Regions from separate parts of the Kutzneria viridogrisea DSM 43870 genome, predicted to be linked through region 1. Evidence: riboswitches for the same ligand, from Rfam matches in the RefSeq annotation. Region 1 holds a riboswitch; each other region holds the start of a gene.
What was found. Region 1 has a riboswitch for S-adenosylmethionine ahead of KALB_RS34855 (aminotransferase class V-fold PLP-dependent enzyme). Riboswitches for the same ligand answer to the same signal wherever they lie in the genome.
Positions count from the first base shown of each region.

Region 1 (7,847 bases):
CCCTGTGGGACAAGGGTCTGGTCTACGAGGGCTTCCGGGTGCTCTGGTACTGCTGGCGCTGCGAGACCCCGCTGTCCAACTCCGAGACGAAGATGGACGACACCTACCGGGACCGCCAGGACCCGGCGGTGACCGTGGGCTTCCAGTTGGAGACCGGTGAGCGGGCCCTGATCTGGACCACCACCCCGTGGACCCTGCCGTCCAACCTGGCCGTGGCCGTGCACCCCGAGGTGGATTACGTCACCGTCGAGCACGAGGGCGAGCGCTACCTGCTGGCCGAGGCCCGGCTGGCCGCCTACGCCCGTGAGCTGGGCGAGGACGCCGCGGACCGCGTTGTCGCGCGCTGCAAGGGCGCCGACCTGCTCGGCCGCCGCTACACCCCGCCGTTCGACTTCTTCGCGGGCCGCCCCAACGCCCACCAGGTGCTGGCCGCCGACTACGTCACCACCGAGGACGGCACCGGGCTCGTGCACATCGCGCCCGCCTTCGGTGAGGAGGACAAGGCCGTCACCGACGCCGCCGACATCGCGGTCGTCGTGCCGGTGGACTCGCGCGGGCGGTTCACCGCCGAGGTCGCGCCCTACGAGGGCGTGCACGTGTTCGAGGCGAACAAGACGATCATCCGCGACCTGCGGGCCGCGGGCGCGCTGCTGCGCCACGAGACCTACGACCACCCGTACCCGCACTGCTGGCGCTGCGACAGCCCGCTGATCCAGCGCGCGGTGTCCTCCTGGTTCGTGGCCGTCACCAAGTTCCGCGACCGCATGGTGGAGCTCAACCAGGAGATCAACTGGGTGCCCGACCACGTGCGGGACGGCCAGATGGGCAAGTGGCTGGAGAACGCCCGCGACTGGAACATCTCGCGCAACCGGTTCTGGGGCTCCCCGATCCCGGTGTGGACCTCCGACGACCCGGCCTACCCCCGGGTGGACGTCTACGGCTCGCTGGACGAGCTGGAGCGGGACTTCGGCGTGCGCCCGACCGACCTGCACCGCCCGGTCATCGACGAGCTGACCAGGCCGAACCCGGACGACCCGACCGGCAAGTCGACCATGCGTCGGGTGCCCGAGGTGCTGGACTGCTGGTTCGAGTCCGGCTCGATGCCCTTCGCCCAGGTGCACTACCCGTTTGAGAACTCCGACTGGTTCGAGCACCACTACCCCGGCGACTTCATCGTCGAGTACAGCGCGCAGACCCGCGGCTGGTTCTACAACATGCACGTGCTGGCCACGGCGCTGTTCGACCGGCCCGCGTTCAAGAACTGCATCGCGCACGGCATCGTGCTCGGCGACGACGGGCAGAAGATGTCCAAGACGCTGAACAACTACCCGGACGTCAACGAGGTGTTCGACCGCGACGGCTCCGACGCCATGCGGTGGTTCCTGATGTCCAGCCCGATCCTGCGCGGGGGCAACCTGATCGTCACCGAGCGCGGCATCCGCGAGTCGGTGCGTCAGGCCCTGCTGCCGCTGTGGAACTCCTGGTACTTCCTGGCCCTGTACGCCAACGCGGCCGGTACCCAGGGGACCTGGCGCACCGACAGCCAGCACGTGCTCGACCGCTACGTGCTGGCCAAGACGCACGACCTGGTCGCCGAGGTGTCCGGCGCGCTGGACACCTACGACCTGTCCGGGGCGTGCTTCGCGGTGCGCGACTTCCTGGAGGTGCTGACCAACTGGTACGTGCGCCGTTCCAGGGACCGGTTCTGGGCGGGCGAGCAGGACGCCGTGGACACCCTGCACACCGTGCTGGAGGTGGTCAGCCGGGTCGCCGCCCCGCTGTTGCCGCTGACCACCGAGGTGGTGTGGCGCGGGCTGACCGGTGAGCGCTCGGTGCACCTGGCCGACTACCCGGCCGCCGCCGACCTGCCCGCCGACAGCGCACTGGTCACCGCCATGGACGAGGTGCGGCGGGTCTGCTCGGCGGCGCTGTCGCTGCGCAAGGCGAACAAGCTGCGCGTGCGGCTGCCGCTGGCCAGGTTGACCGTGGCCACCGCCGAGGCCGCGGCTCTGGCGCCGTTCGCGGACCTGATCCGGGACGAGGTGAACGTCAAGGAGGTCGAGCTGACCACCGACCTCGCCGCGCACGGCCACTTCGAGCTGACCGTGAACGCGCGGGCCTGCGGACCCAGGCTCGGCAAGGACGTGCAGAAGGTGATCAAGGCCGTGAAGGCGGGGGAGTGGACCGCCGACGAGAACGGCGTGGTCAGCGCGGCGGGCATCGCCCTGCTGGCGGGTGAGTACGAGCAGAAGCTGGTGGCCACCGACCCGGCGGCCACCGCGGCCCTGCCCGGTGGGGCCGGTCTGGTGGTGCTGGACACGAAGGTGACCGCCGAGCTGGCCGCCGAGGGCGTGGCCCGCGACGTGGTGCGGGTGGTGCAGCAGGCCCGGCGCGAGGCGGGGCTGGACGTGTCCGACCGGATCGCGCTGACCGTGTCGGCGGCCGAGGAGGTGCTGTCCTCGGTGCGGGCGCACCAGGAGTTCCTCGCCGCGGAGACGCTGGCCGAGTCGGTGGGCTACGGAGCGGTCGAGGGCTTCAGCGGCGCGGTCGGTGACGGCGAGCAGGTCACCGTGGCGGTGACGCGAGTCGGCTGAGAGAGTAGCTACAGCGGCGGCGGCCCCGGTCACCCCCACAGCACACCGGGGTCGCCGCCGAGGTCTCCGTACTCTCCCCTCTGAGCGGCAGACCATACGCTGCCGTACGGAACCTGACCATACGGTAGCGTATGGATTCGTGGTGGGGAAGCGTCGCACGCGCGAGGACTGGATAGTCGCGGCGTTGGCGATGATCGCGGAGCGGGGAGTGGCTGCGCTGGCCGTGGAGCCGCTGGCCCAACGGGTCGGCGCGACCAAGGGCAGCGCGTACTGGCACTTCCCCAGCCGGGAGGCCCTGCTGACGGCGGCGTTGCGGCGCTGGTCCGAGCAGGGCACGGCCTGGGTCATCGAGGCCACCTCGCAGAAGGGCGACCCCGCCGAGCAGCTCTGGCTGATGTTCGAGCGGGTCATGATCAACGAGCCGTCCACGGCCATCGAGTACGCCATCATGTCCGCCGCGGGCGATCCGGTGGTCGCCCCGATGTTCCACGAGGCGACCCGGCAGCGGGTGGACTACCTGTCGGGCCTGTTCGAGGGCATCGGCTTCGAGCCGGAGGCGGCCCGCTGGCGCGGGCGCCACCTGTACGGCTTCTTCCTCGGGCACATCCAGCTCGTCAGCAACGACCCCAGCGCGGTGCCCTCCGGGGACCGGCGGCGCGAGTACGTCGAGGCCGCCTACCGCATGATGACCGCCCGGTGAGATTCCCCGTTCGGGTGAAACCCGGGGCGAAGCGCGACTCCGTGGGCGGCATCTGGGCTGGTCCCGGCGGTCCCGCGCTGGTCGTCGCCGTGTCGGCGCCCGCGGTGGAGGGCAAGGCCAACGAGGCCGTGCGCCGCGCGCTGGCCGCGGCCTTCGGTGTCCGCCGCAAGGACGTGTTGATCATCGCTGGTGAGCGCGGCAGGGACAAGGTCGTCGAGCTCTGCTCGGCCCCCGAGGGCACGGCGGACCTGCTTGCCCGCCTGTTGGGCTGAAGCGGCACACTTGTTTGTCCACAATGGACATCCACTGTGGTCGATTAGTACTTTTCTGGCAACTTAACGCACAATAGACACCGGAACGGGTGACAACCGGGAGGTGGGGTGGCCGACCTTTCCATCGCGTTGGGTATCGGAGCAGTGGTTCTCTTGCTCTCCGTGTTCGCCGTACGGGTGTCAGTGCGGGTCGGTCTGCCCTCACTGTTGCTCTACCTCGGGTTCGGCCTGCTGATCGGTGAGGCCGGGCTCGGCATCAAGTTCGACAATGCCGGTCTCACCCAGGCGCTGGGCATCGCCGCTCTGGTCCTCATCCTCGCCGAAGGTGGCCTCACCACCCGATGGTCCGGGGTGAAGTCCGCGCTGGGACTGGGAATCTCACTGTCCACAGTGGCCGTTGCCGTGAGCGTCGCGGTCACCGGGGCCTGCCTGCACCTGATACTCGGCCTGGACTGGCGGATGGCCCTGCTGTGGGGCGCCGTGCTGTCCTCCACCGACGCCGCGGCCGTGTTCAGCGTGCTGCGCGGGGTGGGCGTTGGCAAGCGCCTGGCGGGCGCGCTGGAGCTGGAGTCCGGCCTCAACGACGCGCCGGTGTTCATCGCCGTGGTGCTGCTCGTCTCCGGGGACCCGGTGCGGTGGACCACCCCGCTGCTGGTCGTCTACGAACTCGGCGCGGGCGCGCTGATCGGTGCCGCCGTCGGCTGGCTGGGCGCCTTCGCCCTGCGCCGCGCCGCCCTGCCCGCCACCGGCCTGTACCCGATCGCCGCCGTGGCCATGTGCGTGCTCGCCTACGCGGCCGGGGACCTGTCGCACGCCTCGGGTCTGCTCGCCACCTACGTGGCCGGGCTCGTCCTGGGCAACTCCCGGCTCCCGCACCGCTCGGACACCCTGTCCTTCGCCGAGGGCCTGGGTTGGCTCGCGCAGATCGGACTGTTCGTGCTGCTCGGCCTGTTCGCCTCCCCGGCGCGGCTGCTCAGCGCGCTGGTGCCCGCACTGGTCGCCGGCGCCGTGCTCGTGCTGCTGGCCCGCCCGCTGTCGGTGCTGCTCGCCGCCACGCCGTTCCGGGTGAAGTGGCGCGAGCAGGTGTTCCTGTCCTGGTCGGGCCTGCGCGGGGCCGTGCCCATCGTGCTCGCGCTGATCCCGCTCACCCAGGGCGTGCCCGGGGCGGAACAGCTCGTCGACGCCGTGTTCGTGCTCGTCGTGGTGCTGACCCTGGTGCAGGGCGCCACCCTGCCGGTGGTCGCGCGCTGGCTCGGGCTCGTCCGTTCCGGTCAACCCCGTGAGATCGAGGTGGACGCCGCACCGCTGGACCAGCTCGGCGCCGAGCTGTTGCAGGTGCGCATCCAGCGCGGATCGCGCCTGCACGGCGTGTACCTGTCCGAGCTGCGCCTGCCGGTCGGCGCCACGGTGAGCCTGATCGTGCGCGAGGACGCCGGGTTCACACCCAAGTCCACGACCCGGTTGCAGGAGGAGGACCAGCTCCTGGTCATCGCGACCGAGACCGCCCGCGAAGGGGCCGAACGGCGGATCCGCGCCGTGGACCGCGCGGGCCGCTACGCCCGCTGGAAAGGCGACCCCGGCGACTGACCCCGTACGCCCCCGCCGCGTGTCGGCGCTTCCGGTATCGCGTGTCGGACGTTCCCGTACGGTGTGTTGCGCGCTGCGGGAAGGCGAGAGTCGCTCATGTCTTGCGGATCCTGTACGGGAAGCGCCGACACGCCGTACCGGGACGTCCGACACGCGGTGCTGGGGCGTCCGACACGCGGTGTGGGAAGCGCCGACACGCGGTGCCGGAACGTGCGACACGCGGGTGGTCAGCCCAGGGTGCCGGCGAACAGGGCGCGGTGTACGGCGAGGTAGGCCGCGCACGGGAAGGTCGGGCGGGGCTGCCACCAGTGGTCGGGGCGGCAGGTGGCGCAGCGGCCACGTGAGTCGGGGGAGTGCTCGCCCAGCAGCGTGGACACGGCCTTGGCCACGCCGGGCAGTTCCGCGCGGGCGACCCGGGCCGCCCGCGCGGGATCGGCCTCGGTGCTGAGTCTGGCCAGCTTCGCCAGGTGCCTGTTCAGCTCGTCGTCGAGCTCCCGGAACATCGTGCCGCCTCCCGCTCTCGAAGGCAGCAGTCTGCGCTGTCGAGGTGGCCGACAGACCCGTCCATCACCCGTCTGGACCGGAAATCACTCATTCGGGCCGGTCGGTGAGCTGGCTCTCAGCATGTGGGCGGGGGCTCGACCCGGGCCCGAGGCATCGGCTAGCTTCGAACACGAAGGTCATGAGTGCCAGCGACAAGCCCCGGCTAGCTGGCCGGCAACCCTCCTACCGCGGTGGGGTGCCCCGGGTGAGGACCAGGTCCGTGGCGAGAACGCGACGGGCAAGCGCGGGCCCCTCGTCGGGTCCATGACCCGGAGGCTGACATGACGTCCACGATCCCGCAGGCCCGCACCGGCTACACCGTTCCCGCCGTGGTCGGCGCCCAGCTCTGCGTGCCGCTGGTGACCGGCGACCGCATCGGTTACGCCAACCTCGACCACGCGGCGAGCGCGCCCTGTCTGGAGCGGGTCCGCGACGCCGTCAACGAACTGCTGCCCTGGTACGCGAGCGTGCACCGCGGCGCGGGCCTGGCCTCCCAGGTCAGCACCCGCGTGTACGAGCAGGCCCGCGACACGCTGCGCCGCTTCGTGGGCGCCCGGTCCTCCGACACCGTCGTGTTCACCCGCAACACCACCGACTCGCTCAACCTGTTGGCGCGCAGCCTGCCCAGGCGCACCGCCGTGGTGCTGTTCGACACCGAGCACCACGCGGCGCTGCTGCCCTGGCGCGGGCCGAACGTCCGCCGGGTGCGCACCCCCGACTCGGCCGGTGCCGCCGTGCCCGCGCTGGAGGCCGCGCTGCGCGAGTGCCCGCAGGGCCCACGGCTGGTGGTCGTCACCGGCGCGTCCAACGTCACCGGCGAGCTGTGGCCGGTGGCCGAGCTGGCCCAGGTGGCACGCCGTCACGGCGCGCGCATCGTGCTGGACGCCGCGCAGCTGGCCCCGCACCGCCCGGTGGACATCAAGGCCCTGGACGTGGACTACGTGGTGCTGTCCGGGCACAAGCTCTACGCCCCGTTCGGCGCGGGCGCGCTGATCGGGCGGGCCGACTGGTTGCAGGCCGCGGACCCGTACCTGGTCGGCGGAGGTGCCACGAAGAACGTCGTGGACTGGGGCGACCACCTGGGTGTGGCCTGGTCCGCGGTGCCGGAGCGGCACGAGGCCGGTTCGCCCAACGTGGCCGGCGTGCACGCGCTGGCCGCCGCCTGCGACACGTTCATCCAGCACGGCTGGGACCAGGTCGAGGCGCACGAGCGCACGCTGCTGGCGCGGCTGCGCGAGGGGCTGGCCACCGTGCCGGGGCTGCACGAGCTGAGCCTGTTCGACGCCGAGCACGACCGGGTTGGCGTGGTCAGCTTCACCATCGACGGCCTGGACGCGGGTCTGGTCGCCGCGGCGCTGTCCGCCGAGTACGGCATCGGCGTCCGCGACGGCGCGTTCTGCGCGCACATCGCGACCCGCAGGCTGCTGGGCCGAGCCGGGTCCACCGAGCAGCGCGCGCTGCGCGCCAGCCTGGGCCTGGGCAGCACCGCCGAGCACGTGGACCGGCTGGTCGGCGCGCTGCGCAGGCTGGTCGCCGAGGGGCCGCGCGCCGCCTACCACCAGGTGGACGGCCGGTGGGTGCCGGTGGACGACCAGCGCCCGTTGCCGCCCTTCGTCGCGGGCTGAGCGGGGCTCGGGGGACAATGGCCGGGTGAGTACCGAGCCCAACACCGAACCGGCTGCCGGGCAGGCCATCCTGCCGCGCCGGATCGGGCTGCTGGCCGCCGCCGCGGTCGTCGCACTGCTGCTCGACGTCGTGACCAAGACGGTCGTGGTGTCCAACCTGGAGGGCAAGCCGCCGATCGAGGCACTGGGCGGGCTGGTCTACTTCCAGGTGATCCGAAACCCCTACGCCGCGTTCTCGCTCGGTGTCACCGGCATGACCTGGGTGTTCAGCCTGGTCTGCGTCGGCGTGCTGGCCGCGATCATCTGGGTGGCGCCCAAGCTGCGCTCGCGCGGCTGGGCACTGGGCCTGGGCCTGGTGTTCGGCGGTGCGCTGGGTAACCTGCTGGACCGGCTGTTCCGCGCGCCGGGGGCGTTGCAGGGCCACGTGGTGGACTTCATCTCCGTGTTCGCGCCCAACGCCCAGGTGTTCCCGATCTTCAACCTGGCTGACTCCGCCATCTGCGTCGGCGGCGCGCTGATCGTGCTG
Region 1 covers NZ_CP007155.1:8,041,277-8,049,123, reverse strand. The annotation lists gene ileS (isoleucine--tRNA ligase) at 1-2,594, shown strand, start outside; gene KALB_RS34875 (TetR/AcrR family transcriptional regulator) at 2,734-3,294, shown strand; gene KALB_RS34870 (DUF167 domain-containing protein) at 3,291-3,566, shown strand; gene KALB_RS34865 (potassium/proton antiporter) at 3,675-5,153, shown strand; gene KALB_RS34860 (hypothetical protein) at 5,381-5,656, opposite strand; SAM riboswitch class IV at 5,832-5,947, shown strand; gene KALB_RS34855 (aminotransferase class V-fold PLP-dependent enzyme) at 5,978-7,321, shown strand; gene lspA (signal peptidase II) at 7,347-7,847, shown strand, end outside.

Region 2 (7,847 bases), 3.6 Mb from region 1:
GACCTCAGCGCCGTGATCGGCTGCCTGCGCAGGCTCGGCGTGCACCGCCTGCCACTGGTGTTGATCAGCCACCTGCACGCCGACCACATCGGCGGCCTCGCCTCGGTGCTGGCCGACTACCAGGTCGGCGCCGTGGGGGTCGGCCCGCTGCACGAACCCGGCTGGGCGTGGCAGCAGGTGAACCGGGACGCCGCGTCGGCCGGGGTGCCGATCGTGGACCTCGCGCTGGGCCAGCGCTGGGAGTGGCCCGGACTGACCATGGAGGTGCTCGCGCCACGCGAGGTGCCCAGCACACTGGGTCGCGACCCGGCGGGCACGCCGATCAACGACGCCTCGGTCGTCGTGCGGGCCAGCACCCCGGCCGGGCGGGTGCTGCTCAGCGGCGACGTCGAGCTCTCCGGCCAGGCCGCCCTGCTCGCCTCCGGCCAGGACCTGAGCGCCGAGGTGCTCAAGGTGCCGCACCACGGTTCGCGCTACTCCCTGCCCCGGTTCCTGGAACGTGTGCACCCCTCAGTTGCCGTGGTCAGCGTCGGAGCGGGCAACACCTTCGGCCACCCCAGCCCGCTCGTGCTCGACGCGCTCACCCGCGGCGGCACCACCGTGCTGCGTACCGACCAGGACGGCGACCTGGCCGTCCTGCCCGGCAGCGACCACCCCCACCTGGCCCGCCGCGGCGAACCCCGCGCCCCACCCCACTGACCCCTCACCCCGGCGAGTCCCGCTCTGGGGCGCGCGAGTCCCGCTCACTGGATGAGCTCGGTTGCCCGATCCCGCAGCGAGTGCGGTCCGACGAACTAGTGCCGTGCCACGCGGGGCACCACGAGGCCGGTCTCGTAGGCCAGGGCCACGACCTGGGCGCGGCTGGACAGGCTCAGCTTGGCCATGGCGCGGTTGAGGTGCGTCTTGACGGTGGCCTCGCTGATCACCAGGTGGTCGGCGATCTCGGAGTTGGACATGCTGCGGCCGACCAGTCGTAGCACCTCCACCTCGCGGCCGGTGAGCGACTCCAGTTCGGGAGGCGGTCCCGAGGCGAGCGGGCGCTTGGCGTAGGCCTCGATCAGCCTGCGGGTGACGCTGGGCGCGAACAGCATGTCCCCGGCGGCGATGGTGGTGATCGCCGCGAGCAGCCGCTCCGGCTGGGTGTCCTTGAGCAGGAAGCCCGCGGCGCCCGCCCGCAGCGCGGAGTAGACGTACTCGTCGAGGTCGAAGGTGGTGAGGATGAGCACCCTGGGTGGGTTGTCCCCGGCGGCGGCGAGGATGCGCTCGGTGGCCTCCACCCCGTTCATGTGCGGCATGCGGATGTCCATCAGCACCACCTCGGGCCGGGTGGCCGCGGCCTTGCGCACGGCGTCGGCCCCGTCGGTGGCCTCGCCGACCACGTCCAGCCCGGGCGCGGCCCGGATCAGGGCGGCGAACCCGGCGCGCACCAGGTCCTGGTCGTCCACGACCAGCACGCCGATCATCCGGCCTCCCCCTCACAGGTCATGGCCAGCGGCAGGGTCAACGTCACCACGAAGCCGCCGCCGGGCGCGGCGCCCGCGCTCAGCTTGCCACCGTAGAGCTTGGCGCGTTCCAGCATCCCGGCGATGCCCTGTCCGCGCTGTTCCCCGGCCGCGTCGGGGGCCCGCACTGCTCCGTCGTCCCGCACCCGCAGGGTGAACTCGGTGCGACCGTAGTCCAGGTCCACCGAGGCCCTGGCGGGCCGCGCGTGCTTGAGCACGTTGGTCAGCGACTCCTGCACCACGCGGTAGGCGCACTGGTCCAGGCCGGGTGGCAGCGGGCGCGCTGCACCGAAGGTGCGCACCTCCACGGGCACGCCTGCGGCGCGGACCCGCTCGGCGAGTTCGGTGAGCCTGCCCAGCCCCGGCGCGGGTGCGTAGTCACCGCCCTCGTCCGCGCCGACCCTCAGCACGTTGAGCAGTCGCCGCATCTCGGTGAGCGCCTCACTGCTGGTGTCGGCGATGGTGCCCAGGGCGGCGCGTGCGGTGACCGGGTCGGACTCGAACACGTAGCGGGCCAGCCCGGCCTGCACGCTGACCACCGACATGTGGTGTGCCACCACGTCGTGCAGTTCGCGGGCGATGCGCACCCGCTCCTCGGTGACGGCGCGCGCAGCGCGGTCCTCGTGCTCGTGGCGCAGTTGCTCGGTGAGCAGGGCCAGCTGCTCGTTGCGCTCGGTGAGCTTGCGCCTGCCCCAGCCGAACGCGTAGGCGGCGGTGGTGAGCACGGCGGCGATCAGCACGTCGGCGAGCACGTGGAAGCTGGTCACCTGTGAGGCGACCAGGATCAGCACGAGGAAGGAGGAAGCCGCGCAGATCTTGGCCCGCCGGGGCGCGCACTGGGCGGCCACGGTGTACATCGTGAGCAGCAGGCCGACGTCGACGAGCGCGTCGATGTAGCCGCTGAAGGAGCAGGCGAGCATGGCCAGCCCGACCACGGCCATGCTGCTCACCGGGGCCAGCCTGCGCACGGCGACGGGAAGGATGGTCAGCGACGTCAGCACGATCGCGAGCGGGTCGAAGCCAACGAAGCCGGGGTTGTGGCTGTTGTAGGCGTAGCCGATGGTGATCGCGAGCAGGACAAGGGCGAGAACTACGTCCTGCACGACCGGGTTGATCGCGTGCACCCATCGCGCCAGGAGCAGCATCGGCCTCACCAGCGAACGGTAGCGCCAGGGGGAGCGGTCCCGCATCCAGTCCGCGCCGCACTTCGGCATACCGCAGCCGCGGTACACGCCTGGTGGAAGGTCAATCCCGGGTCGGACGACCGGCGGGCCCCGACTCACTAGTTTCTGTGGTGGCCGGGAACCGAACCAGGGGGGACTGTTCCCGACAAGCCGAGGGTCGTGTCTGAGGGGGGACGGTCCTCGACGCTTCCAGGCGTCCCGCTCCCCAGCCGGACGCGTGGATGACCCGCCGTGGACCGTGGCACGCCTCGTCCCGGTCCACGGCGGGCACCCGGCTCAGCGGCCGAGCGCCTCGATCACGGCCTCGGCCGAGGGCGGCACGGTGGCGCGCGGCCCCACCTGGTCGGCCACGGCGTCCAGGGTCTTCAGACCGTCGCCGGTGATCAGCAGCACGGTCTCCGCGTCGGGGTCCAGCTTGCCGCTCTCGGCCAGCTTCTTGGCGGTGGCCACGGTGACCCCGCCCGCGGTCTCGGCGAAGATGCCCTCGGTCCTGGCCAGCAGCCGGATGCCCGCGACCACCTCTTCGTCGGTGACGTCCTCCACGGCGCCACCGGTGCGGCGCACGGTGTCCAGCACGTAGGGGCCGTCGGCGGGCGCACCGATCGCCAGCGAGCGCGCGATGGTGTCGGGGCGGACCGGGGTCACCACGTCGGTGCCCGCCTTGTACGCCGAGGACACCGGGGAGCAGCCGGTCGCCTGCGCGCCGAACACCTTGTAGGGGCTGGCCTCCACCAGACCCAGCTCGCCCAGTTCGCGGAAACCCTTGTCCACCTTGGTCAACTGCGAGCCGGAGGCCACCGGCACCACGATCTGGCCGGGCAGTCGCCAGCCCAGCTGCTCGGCGACCTCGTAGGCCAGGGTCTTGGAGCCCTCGGCGTAGTACGGCCGCACGTTGACGTTGACGAACGCCCAGTCCTCGTGCTCGGCGGCCAGCTGGGTGGCCAGCCGGTTCACGTCGTCGTAGTTGCCCTCGACGGCGATCAGCGCCCCGTCGTACACGGCGGTCGTGAGGATCTTCGCCCGCTCCAGCGAGGAGGGGATCAGCACGACCGACTCCCAGCCCGCGCGGGCCGCCGCGGCGGCGACGGCGTTGGCCAGGTTGCCGGTGGAGGGGCAGGCCAGCACGGTGAAGCCCAGCTTGCGGGCCGCGGCCAGCGCGACGGCGACCACGCGGTCCTTGAACGAGTGCGTGGGGTTGCCGGTGTCGTCCTTGACCCACAGGTTGCGCAGGCCCAGCGCGGCACCGAGCCGCTCGGCGCGCACCAGCCTGGTCAGGCCCGGCTCGGTGTTGGGGTGGCTCTGCACGTCGGTGGGCACCGGCAGCAGGCCGCGGTAGCGCCAGATCGACTTGGGCCCGGCCTCGATGTCCTCGCGGCGGATCCGCCCGAAGTCGTAGGCGACCTCGAGCGGGCCGAAACACTCCGAACAGGCGAATTCGGCGGCGAGCGGGATCTGGTGGCCGCACTCCCGGCAGGACAGCGCGCGGGCGGGGCCGAGGTCCAGGGTGGACGTGCCCGAGGCGGAGCGGGCGTCGACAGTCGTCGTCATGGGAGAAATCTCCTCATCTTTCCCACGGGTGGGTCGGAATTGGCACCGGTACGTCACGAGTGACGCCGGTTGCCGGGGCTTCGTCGGGCCGTTCCCTCTGCCCCTCTGGATGAGCGGTGTTCAGTTGTACTTCCGCAGTTCGCAGGTCACGGTACGGCACCGGATCGGCCGGTGACCAGTCGAGTCCAGGATGCGGGAGGACCGTGGCAGGATGGGCGCGTGAGTGCCCCCGCCGTCACGCCCGATCCGCTGCAACTCGTGCTGGGCGAGGAGGAGTTGCTGGTCGAGCGGGCCGTGCGCGCCGCGCTGGACACCGCGCGCGCCGCCGATCCGCAGGCCGATCTGAGCCGGGTGCGGGTGACCGAACTCACCCCGCCCGAGCTGGCCGAACTGCTCAGCCCCTCGCTGTTCGCCGAGGGCAGGGTGGTGGTGCTGGAGGCCGCGCAGGAGGCGGGCAAGGAGATCGCCGAGGCGGTGGTCGCCTACGCCAAGCAGCCCGCGGACGGCATCGTGCTCGTGGTGCAGCACACCGGCGGTGGCCGCAGCAAGGTGGCCAAGGAGCTGCCCGCCGCCCTGCGCAAGGCCGGTGCCGCCGTAGTGGAGTGCGCCAAGATCACCAAGCCCGGTGACCGGGACGCGTTCGTGCGCGAGGAGGTGCGCCGGGCCGGCGGCAAGATCGAACCGGCCGCGCTGGCGGCGCTGGTCGAGGCGGTGGGCTCGGACCTGCGTGAACTGGCCGCCGCCGCCGCGCAGCTGGTGGCCGACACCGACGGCAGGATCACCGAGGCCGAGGTGCGGCGCTACCACCAGGGCAAGGCCGAGGTGACCGGCTTCGCGGTGGCCGACAAGACCGTGGTCGGCGACCTGCCCGGCGCGCTGGAGGCCCTGCGCTGGGCGATGCAGCTGGGGGTGGCCCACGTGCTGGTGGCCGACGCGCTGGCCGAGGGCGTGCGCACGGTGGCGAAGGTGGCCTCGGCGGGGCGGGGCGACCCGTTCCGCATGGCCGGTGACCTGGGCATGCCGCCGTGGAAGGTCAAGCGGGCGCAGGGGCAGGCCAGGGGCTGGACCCCGGCCGGGCTGGCCGAGGCCATGCAGGTGGTGGCCGGGCTCAACGCCGAGGTCAAGGGCATGGCCGCCGATCCGGAGTACGCGCTGGAGCGGGCCGTGCTGCGCATCGTGCGGGCGCACGAGCTGCCGTAACGAGAACGGCGAGAACGACGAAGGGCCCCGCACACCAGGTGCGGGGCCCTTCGCGCTGCTGGCTCAGGCCAGGCCGTTGACCTGCTTGGTCAGGGCCGACTTCTTGTTGGCGGCCTGGTTGGCGTGGATGACGCCCTTGCTGGCCGCCTTGTCCAGGCTGCGCGAGGCGGCACGGACCAGCTCGACGGCCTTGTCCTTGTCACCGGCCGCGATGGCCTCGCGAACCTTGCGGATCGCGGTCTTGACGCTGGACTTGACGGCCTTGTTGCGCAGGCGGGCGGCCTCGTTGGTCTTGATCCGCTTCTGCTGCGACTTGATGTTGGCCATGCGCGTACCTCTCAGTTCACTGCTGTCCGGGGTGTCGCGCTCTGTTGGCGTTCACGCGGGGTGACCGCGTGAGATTTCCTCCACGACGGAAAGCCGCACGACACGACGGACGAGTCTAACCGATGGTGAACGGTGCCCGTTGACCGCCCACCACGACCTCGTAGCCGCCCCTGGCCACCTCGCGCTTGCCGTCCCCGTTGACGTCCCCGGTGGTCAGCGCGAGCTGGCTGGCCGGGAAGGTCACGCTGACGGTGCGCTGCTCGCCGGGCTTCAGGTCCACCCTGGCGAACCCGGCCAGCCGCTGGTCGGGCACCAGCACCGGGCTCACCGGCTGGTGCACGTACACCGGCACCACGGCGGACCCGGCGGTGCCACCGGTGTTGGCCACGGTGACCTGCACGGTGATCTTGCCGTCCGCGCGGATCTGCTTGGTCACCGTCGGCGCCGAGGTGGTGAAGGTGGTGTAGGACAGGCCCGCGCCGAAGGGGAACTGCGGGTCGTACTTGGAGCTGTCCCCGCCGTTGGCGCCCGGCAACTGGTCGTAGGACATGGGCTGGTCGCCGACCGTCTTGGGCCAGGACACCGGCAGCTTGCCGGAGGGGTTCGCCCTGCCGAACAGGATGTCGGCCAGCGCGTGCCCGCCCTCGGTGCCGGGCAGCCAGCCCTGCAACAGGGTCGGCGCGTCCGCCACGGAGCCGAGCACCAGCGGGCGGCCGGTCATCAGCACCACGACCACCGGCTTGCCGGTCGCCCGCGCGGCGTCCACCAGGGACTGCTGCGCGGCGGTCAGCACCGGGTTCTCGTTGTCGTTGTTGCCCTCCGCGCCTGCCTTCTCGCCCAGGGCGACGATCACCGCGTCGGCGTCGGCCGCCTGCGCCACCATGCCCGCCTGGTCGGCCGCCGCGGTGACGGTCGCCGAGGGCACGGCCTCCTTGACGCCCTGCAACAGGGTGGTGATCGGCGGCACGGGACCCTTCGGGTCGATGCCCTGCCAGTTCACCGTCCAGCCGCCGAACTGCTCGGAGGGGTTGTCCGCGGCGTCCCCGGCCAGCACCAGCTTGTGCACCCCGGTGGACAGCGGCAGCGTCTTGTTGTCGTTGCGCAGCAGCACGGCCGACTCGGTGGCGGCCTGCCTGGCCAGGTCCCGGTCCGCGCCGTTCACCGCGGCGTCGGCCTTGTTCGCGTCCACATAGGGCTTCTCGAACAGGCCGAGGTCGAACTTCAGCTTGAGGACGCGCGACACGGCCTCGTCGATGCGCTGCCCGCTGACCAGTCCCTTGTGGACGTCATCGACCAGTGCCTTGGTGAACACGGCGGCGTTGGAAGGCTCCATGGACATGTCCACGCCCGCGTTCACGCTCATGGCGATGGCCGTCGGGTAGTCGGCGGCCACGTGGTAGCGGTCCACCAGGTACTGCATGTCCTGCCAGTCGCTGACGGTCACCCCGGTGAAGCCCATGCGCTGGCGCAGTTCGGTGGTCAGCATGAACTTCGAGGCGTGCACCGGGACCCCGTTGATGGCACCGGAATCGGCCATCGCGGTGAGCACCCCGGCGTCGATCTGGCCCTGGTACGCGGGCAGGAACACGTCCTGCAACTCACGCAGGGGGATCTGCGATGGCGAGCGGTCGTGCCCGTTGAGCGGCATCGAGTACCCGGCGAAGTGCTTGACCGTGGCGGCGAGCCGGGCCGTGTCGCCCTTGCCGTCGTAGGACTGCATGCCCTGCACGATCGACCCGGCCAGGGTGCCCGCCAACTGCGGGTCCTCGCTGAGCGTCTCGTAGTAGCGGCCCCAGCGGGTGTCCCTGGCGATGTCGGAGACCGGGGCGAAGTCCCAGAACACGCCGGTGGCCCGCATCGCCTTCGAGGTGGACTCGCCCAGCTTCTTGGCCAGCGCCGTGTCCCAGGTCGCGCCGATCCCGATCTGCTGCGGGAACATCGTCGCGGTGACCAGGTTGTTGTGCCCGTGCACCCCGTCGGCCCCGTAGATCACCGGGATCCTGAGCCGGTTGTGCTCCAGGGCGTAGCGCTGGATGCCGTTGGTCATCTCCGCCCAGGCCTGCGGGGTGTTCTGCACCGGGTAGTC
Region 2 covers NZ_CP007155.1:1,793,339-1,801,185, forward strand. The annotation lists gene KALB_RS08040 (ComEC/Rec2 family competence protein) at 1-699, shown strand, start outside; gene KALB_RS08045 (response regulator) at 795-1,463, opposite strand; gene KALB_RS08050 (sensor histidine kinase) at 1,460-2,647, opposite strand; gene thrC (threonine synthase) at 2,963-4,234, opposite strand; SAM riboswitch class I at 4,245-4,350, opposite strand; gene holA (DNA polymerase III subunit delta) at 4,454-5,434, shown strand; gene rpsT (30S ribosomal protein S20) at 5,498-5,761, opposite strand; gene KALB_RS08070 (glycoside hydrolase family 3 N-terminal domain-containing protein) at 5,877-7,847, opposite strand, start outside.
Region 2: it holds a riboswitch for S-adenosylmethionine, as region 1 does, so the genes downstream of both, thrC (threonine synthase) here and KALB_RS34855 (aminotransferase class V-fold PLP-dependent enzyme) in region 1, are expected to answer to the same signal.

Region 3 (7,847 bases), 2.6 Mb from region 1:
CTCACCGGGTAACCGGTTCGTGGGATCGGCTGGCCCCTCCGTAGTCTTTACGTCCATGAGTGCCTCCGTGCTGACGGCGGTGGCCTGGCCTTACGCCAACGGCCCCCGTCACATCGGCCATGTCTCCGGTATCGGTGTCCCCTCCGACCTGTTCGCCCGCTACATGCGAATGTCGGGGCACGACGTGCTGATGGTCTCCGGCAGCGACGAGCACGGCACGCCGATCCTGGTGCAGGCGGACAAGGAGGGGCTCACCCCGCAGCAGACCGCCGACAAGTACCACCGCGTGGTCGCCGAGGACATGCGGCGGCTGGGCGTCACCTACGACCTGTACACCCGCACCACCACCCGCAACCACTACGCCGTGGTGCAGGAGCTGTTCCTGGCGATGTACCGCAACGGCTACATCGTGCCGAAGACGACCACCGGCGCGGTCAGCCCGTCCACCGGCCGCACCCTGCCCGACCGCTACATCGAGGGCACCTGCCCGATCTGCGGCTACGACGGGGCGCGCGGGGACCAGTGCGACAACTGCGGCAACCAGCTCGACGCCGCCGACCTGGTCAACCCCAAGTCCCGGATCAACGGCGAGACGCCGAAGTTCGTCGAGACCGAACACCTGTTCCTGGACCTGCCCGCGTTCACCGACACCCTCGGCGAGTGGCTGGCCTCGAAGACCGACTGGCGGCCCAACGTCGTCAACTTCACCAAGAACCTGGTCAAGGACATGCGGCCCAGGGCGATCAGCCGCGACCTGGACTGGGGTGTGCCGATCCCGCTGGACGGCTGGCGCGACCAGGCCCTCAAGCGGCTGTACGTCTGGTTCGACGCGGTCATCGGCTACTTCTCGGCCAGCGTGGAGTGGGCGCGGCGCAGCGGGGACCCGGACGCGTGGAAGCGCTACTGGAACGACCCGGCCGCGCGGATCGTGCACTTCATGGGCAAGGACAACATCACCTTCCACGCCCAGATCTGGCCCGCGCTGCTGATGGGGCACAACGGCACCGGTGACAAGGGCGGCGAGCCCGGCCCGTACGGCACGCTGAACCTGCCCACCGAGATCGCCTCCAGCGAGTTCCTCACCATGAGCGGCTCGAAGTTCTCCACCTCGCGGGGCACCGTGATCTACGTGGGCGACTTCCTCAACGAGTTCGGGCCGGACAGCCTGCGCTACTTCATCTCCGCGGCGGGCCCGGAGACCCAGGACGTGGACTTCACCTGGGACGAGTTCGTCCGGCGCATCAACTTCGAGCTGGCCAACGAGTGGGGCAACCTGGTCAACCGCTCGGTGTCCATGGCCAACAAGAACGTGGGCGCCGTGCCAAGGCCGACCAGGGTCGAGCAGGCCGACGAGGACCTGAAGGCGTTGTCCCGCAAGGCTTTCGACACCGTGGGCGAGCACCTGCGCAACTCCCGGTTCCGTGCCGGTGTCGGTGAGGCCATGCGCGTGGTGTCCGCGGCGAACAAGTACCTGTCCGAACAGGAACCGTGGAAGCGCAAGGACGACCCCGAGCGCCGCGACACCATCCTGCACACCACGTTGCAGGTGGTGAAGGACGCGAACACCCTGCTCACGCCGTTCCTGCCGCACTCCGCGCAGAAGGTGCACGAGCTGCTGGGCGGCACCGGGCTGTGGGCCGCTCAGCCGGAGATGCACGAGGTGAAGGACCTGGACGACCCGACGCGGGAGTACCCGATCCTCACCGGTGACTACAAGGCCGAGCAGGCCCGCTGGGAGTCCACGCCGATCGAGGTGGGCCTGCCGCTGGACAAGCCCGCGCCGCTGTTCGCCAAGCTGGACCCGGAACTGGGCGAGACCGGTCCGGAGTGGGCGCCGATCCAGAAATGACACCCCGCAAGGGTGAGCGACCGCCGGTACCGGAACCCCTTCCGGTACCGGCGTTCGACGCCCACACCCACCTCGAAGCCTGCGGCGCGGAGAATGCCGCCGACGTGAGGTCCATGCTGGATCGGGCGAACCAAGCGGGCGTCGCGTGCGTAGTGACGGTCGCCGATGCCATGCCGGAGGCGCGCTGGGCCGTGCGGGCGTCCACCTGGGACGACCGGGTGTACGCCGCTGTCGCGCTGCATCCCACGCGCACCAAGGACTTCAGCGAGGCCGACCGGGCCGAGCTGACCGAACTGGCGGCACACCCGAGGGTGGTGGCCATCGGCGAGACCGGCCTGGACTACTACTGGGACTACTCCCCGCACGAGGCCCAGCAGGAGGCCTTCCGCTGGCACATCGAGCTGTCCAAGCGGACCGGCAAGGCGCTGATGATCCACGACCGGGAGGCGCACGAGGACGTGCTGCGCATCCTGGACGAACAGGGTGCGCCGCCCACGGTGGTTTTCCACAGTTTTTCCGGGGATGTGGATTTCGCGCGGCGCTGCGTGGAGCGCGGGTTCGTGCTGTCCCTGTCCGGGACGGTCACCTTCCGCAACGCCACGGCCCTGCGGGAAGCCGCGAGGAGTGTTCCCGCGGAACAACTCCTGGTGGAGACCGATGCGCCCTTCCTGACGCCGCACCCGTTCCGCGGCCGTCCGAACGAGCCCTACTGCGTGGCGTACACACTGCGTGCACTGGCCGAGCTACGCGGAGTTGATGTCGGTGATTTGGCAACAACTCTGGCCGCCACTGCGAAACGTGTGTTCGGCATGACCGTTCCGCTGGGACGATGACGGTCCGTGCTCACAAAAACATCACTCCGTGGTGTGACTGGTGACACATCAACCTGGACGATGTTTGCGGCCACGCCCAACCTCCGTTACGGTCTCGTGATCGATGCCAGTGGACGTCGCAGTCCGGCATCAACCCGCGATCAGGCCGGTGTTGTTCGGGGACACGCCGTGTGAACCTGGTTGCGGGAGTCGGAGCACGAGACCGATGTGACGCGAGGAGAAGCACCAGCGGCTGAGAGTCAGCAGTGGCAGTCAGCCGCGAGCACTCGCGGAAACCTTGGCTTTTCGGAGGTAACGACCCCGTGACCGGGACTGGTAGGCACCGCAGACCACGCGTGGATTCCCCCGCCACGCAGAGCAGCACCACCTCTGGCTTCTGGGCCCCCGCGGGCGGCGTCGCCGTCGCGGAGCGCACCGACTGGTCGACCGTCCGGCCCGACCTGGACTGGGACTGGGACTGGGAGGCCGAGCTCGAGGCCACCCGCCAGTTCGTGCCCGGTGGCGCCTACGTCTCCACCCAGGACGTGCTCGACGTCCTCGGCCCCGACGCGCAGGACCTGCTGTCCTCGGTCGACATGGAGCTGGACCAGCTCCTCGACCTGATGAACGCCAAGACCACGGTCATCCCGCGGATCGTCGACGAGCCCCTCACCGAGGGCCTGTCGCAGACCTGGGAAGAGCTCGAGCGCGGCCTCGAGGACACCAACCTGGTGCCCGAGCCCCAGCGCAAGGTCAAGGTCAAGACCGAGGAGAAGACCCAGTCCGTCTGGAAGCGCCGGTTCATCAAGGCGGCCGTCATGGCCACCCTGGTGAGCCTGACCGGTGGCGGCGCCACCGCGCTGGCCATGGACAAGGCCGTCACGGTGGACGTGGACGGCCAGCCGGTCACCGTGCACACCTTCGCCGGGACCGTCGGCGAGGTGCTGGAGAAGCAGGGCCTGGCCGCCGGCTCGCACGACGCCCTGATGCCCTCGGCGGGCACGCAGATCGCCGACGGCGGCAAGATCGTGCTGCAGCGCGGCCGGATGATGAACCTGTCCGTCGACGGGGTCCAGCAGAGCCAGTGGGTCAAGGCGCTCACCGTCGGCGCCGCCCTGCAGGAACTGGGCGTCAAGACCGACGACACCAAGATGTCCGCCGACCCCAGCGCGCAGATCCCGCTGAACGGCATGTCGGTGGACATCCGCACCGCGAAGACCATCACCTTCAGCGACGGCGGCAACGCCCCCAAGCAGCTCAAGACCTACGCGGTCAGCATCCAGGAGCTGCTCAAGGAGCTGAACGTCTCGCTCGGCGGCGAGGACAACGTCAGCCCCGCCGTCAGCACCAAGCTCGCCACCGGCGCCGAGGTCTCGGTCAGCCGCAACGGCGTCACCGTGGTGCAGGAGCAGCAGGACATCCAGCCGGAAGTCCAGAAGATCAACGACCCGACGATGGAACGCGGTGAGCAGACCGTCGTCGACCCCGGTGCCGCGGGCAAGCAGAACGTGACCTACCGGGTCACGATGCACAACGGCAAGCAGACCGACAAGCAGCAGATCGCCGTCACCGTGCTGACGCCGATGAAGCCGAAGGTCATCAAGGTCGGCACCAAGCCGATGGCCGGGGACGCGGTCTGGGACCGCATCGCCCAGTGCGAGTCCACCGGCAACTGGCACATCAACACCGGCAACGGCTACTACGGCGGCCTCCAGTTCGACATGGGGACCTGGACCTCCAACGGTGGTGGGCAGTACGCCCCGCGCGCCGACCTGGCCAGCCGCGAGGAGCAGATCGCGATCGCCAACAAGGTCCGTGCGGCTCGCGGCTACCAGCCGTGGGAGTGCGCCGGCAAGCTCGGCATCAGCTGAACCTAAGATCGCCTGCGTGTACGAGTTGCTGGGGCCCGCTGAGGTCCGTGCGTTGGCCGAGGAACTGGACATCCGGCCGACCAAGAAGCTGGGCCAGAACTTCGTGCACGACACCAACACGGTGCGCCGCATCGTCAGCTCCGCCAGTCTCCGTGCGGACGACGTCGTACTGGAGGTCGGGCCCGGCCTCGGGTCGCTGACCCTGGGGCTGTTGCCGGCCTGCCGTTCGGTGGTCGCCGTGGAGATCGACCCGGTGCTCGCCTCACGGCTGCCCCGCACCGCCGCCGAGCGGGCCCCCGAGTTCGCCGACCGGCTGCGCGTGGTCGGGGCCGACGCGATGCGCGTGGGCGCCCAGGAGATCCTCGAGGGCGGGTCCGCGCCGACCGCGCTGGTGGCCAACCTGCCGTACAACGTGTCCGTGCCGATCGTGCTGCACCTGCTCGCCGAGCTGCCCTCGCTGCGGACCGGCCTGGTGATGGTGCAGTCCGAGGTCGCCGACCGGATGGCCGCCGGTCCTGGTAGCCGGGTGTACGGCGTGCCGAGTGTGAAGATCGCCTGGTACGCCGATGCCCGCCGGGCCGGTCCGGTGCCGCGCTCGGTGTTCTGGCCGGTGCCCAACGTGGACTCCGCGCTGGTGGCCTTCACCCGCCGCGAACCCCCGGCCGGTGTCCGCCGCGAATCGCTGTTCGCGCTGGTCGACGCCGCTTTCGCACAGCGCCGCAAGACCCTGCGCGCCGCCCTGGCCACCTGGGCCGGATCCGCCGACCGTGCCGCCGAACTGCTGGTCGCCGCCGGGGTGGACCCGTCCACCCGGGGTGAGCAGCTCGGCATCACCGAGTTCGCGCGCATCGCCGAACTCGCCGACCGCTGAGCCCCTGACCTCGTCCACACCCCGTGCAACACGGGACCTGGCCGGTCTGTTCCCTCGTTGCTGGGGACTAGTCCATCCCCCGCCACTCCCTGGGGGGCGTGCCCAGCTCCAGTCTACCGCCCGCACCCCCTAGTTGATCTTGAACTGGACCCGCCTGTGGACAACTCGGGTACCTGTGGACAACTCCCGACGCCGTGGAACCGTTTGTTGTGTACGCAAAGTAGCGATCAATCCACGGGCGGCAGTGTGATTTGCCGAACGATCCGGGGAACTTCGTGTCGGTAGCTTGATTTCTTCCAGTTGCGTCGGGTCTACTCTTGGTGCATCCATCCCGAGCGGCCGAGAGACCTGGATCGACGACGCCGCAGCAACCACCCGTTCGCGGGCAGGTGCTACCGCCAGGACCGATGGAGGATTTCTATGGACCTCACGCGACTGTGTGCGGCACGCACGCTGACCCGCCGCCGAGTAGTCGACCAGTGCCGTCGTACGGTCAGTGCCTGTCGACTCGACGGCTGACGAACTCTCGTTTCCCGGTCAGTTCACTCGAACGTCTTCTTCGTCCCGTTAGGACGGTCCTCTTCGGACAGTGGCGCCGCTAGTCGGTGTGCGCTGCCACGCGTGCTGTGGAGCAATCGTGATTACAGTCGACAACCTGGTCAAGTCCTTCTCCTCCCGTGCGGGTTCGGTCCGCGCCCTCAACGGGGTCAGCCTGGAAGTCCAGGCCGGTTCTGTGTGCGGCGTCGTCGGCCCCAGCGGGGCAGGCAAGTCGACCCTCGCCCGCTGCATCGCACTGCTGGAGCGCCCCGACAGCGGGGCCATCCGAGTCGACGGCACGGACCTCGTCTCGCTGGACGGCAGCAGGCTGCGTGCCGCGCGCAGGCAGATCGGCGTTGTCCCGCAAGGGGATTCGCTGCTGCGTCAGCGCACCGCTGCTGGGAACATCGCGCTGCCACTGGAAAGCGCCGGTGTGGACGGCCCGGTCCGGCGCAAGCGCGTCGGCGAGCTGCTCGATCTCGTTGGCCTGACTGACAAGGCGGCCTCCTACCCCGACCAGCTCTCCGGCGGACAGCGCCAGCGGGTGGCCGTGGCCAGGGCGCTGGCGGCCAACCCCGCCGTGCTGCTGGCAGATGAGCCCACCTCGGCTCTGGACCCGGAGACCACCGGCTCGGTGCTGACCGTGCTGGACCGCGCCCGCGCCGAACTCGGCGTCACGGTCCTGGTCGTCACGCACGACATGGCTGTGGTGCGCCGGATCTGCGACGACGTCGCGGTGCTGGAGGACGGCAAGGTCGTCGAGCACGGCAAGGTGCTCGACCTGGTCTCCGACGCGGACAGCAGGACCGCCGCCACGCTGCTGCCCGGGCTGGACCAGGGCGAAGGACTGATCGGCACGCACGACCGCGTCGCCGACGTGGTGCTGGTCGGTTTCGCCGCCGTGGGCGCGCTGCTGCCCGAGGCGTCCAACCGCTTCGGCGTCGAGCTCGCCGTGCTCGGCGGTGGCCTGACCCGGCTGGGGGAGACCCCGGTCGCACGGTTCCGCGTTGGCATCAACGGGGAACGGGCCGACTCGGCCCTGGAGTGGATCTCCGAGGCCGGTGCTGTTGTGCGGCGGACACCCAAGGGACCACAGGGAGTTGCTGCGTGAGTGAGCTTGCGAACTCACCGTTGGGTACAGGGACTGGGCGAACGCCGCCGCCGAGCGGCAGCGAGGTGGCAGCGTGAGACCGACCACTCCGTGGTCAGAAGTGCTTGATCTGCTTCAGCCAGCTTTCGGCCAGACCCTCTACATGATCTCCGTGGCGACCGTGTTCGCCACGCTGTTCGGAATCCCGCTCGGCGTGCTGCTGCACGTCTCGGCGCCCAACGGGCTGCGGCCCCTGCCGGTGCTGCACCGGATCCTGGGCGTCGTGGCGGACTTCGGCCGGTCCGTGCCGTTCATCGTGCTCATCGTGTTGCTGCAACAGATCGTCACGCGACCACTGCTGAGCACCTCGATCGGGCCGACCGCGGCGATCGTGCCACTGGCCATCGGCGCCGTGCCCTTCCTGGGCAGGCTGGTGCAGTCGGCCCTGCGGGAGGTGGACGCGACGGTGGTGGAGGCCGCCGTCACCACCGGGGCGAGCAGGCTGCGCATCGTGCGCAGCGTGCTGCTCGGTGAGTCCGCCCCCGCACTGGTCTCCGCCGTCGGCGTCACCGCGGTCACCCTCGTCGGCTTCTCCGCGATCGCGGGCGTCGTCGGCGGGGGCGGCCTCGGCGACCTGGCCATCCGCTACGGCTACCAGCGCTACGACGACCGGATCATGTGGACCACCGTGATCGTCATCGGCCTGCTGGCCATGCTGCTCCAGTTCCTGTTCGACCGCGTGGCCCGGCTCATCGACCGACGCCGCCACGTCACCGCCTGAACCACTGAGGAAAGCACCCCCATGAAGCTCCGCGCG
Region 3 covers NZ_CP007155.1:799,105-806,951, forward strand. The annotation lists gene metG (methionine--tRNA ligase) at 56-1,849, shown strand; gene KALB_RS03865 (TatD family hydrolase) at 1,846-2,682, shown strand; gene KALB_RS50030 (resuscitation-promoting factor) at 3,018-4,532, shown strand; gene rsmA (16S rRNA (adenine(1518)-N(6)/adenine(1519)-N(6))-dimethyltransferase RsmA) at 4,549-5,403, shown strand; SAM riboswitch class I at 5,727-5,817, shown strand; gene KALB_RS03880 (methionine ABC transporter ATP-binding protein) at 6,041-7,051, shown strand; gene KALB_RS03885 (methionine ABC transporter permease) at 7,125-7,811, shown strand; gene KALB_RS03890 (MetQ/NlpA family ABC transporter substrate-binding protein) at 7,833-7,847, shown strand, end outside.
Region 3: it holds a riboswitch for S-adenosylmethionine, as region 1 does, so the genes downstream of both, KALB_RS03880 (methionine ABC transporter ATP-binding protein) here and KALB_RS34855 (aminotransferase class V-fold PLP-dependent enzyme) in region 1, are expected to answer to the same signal.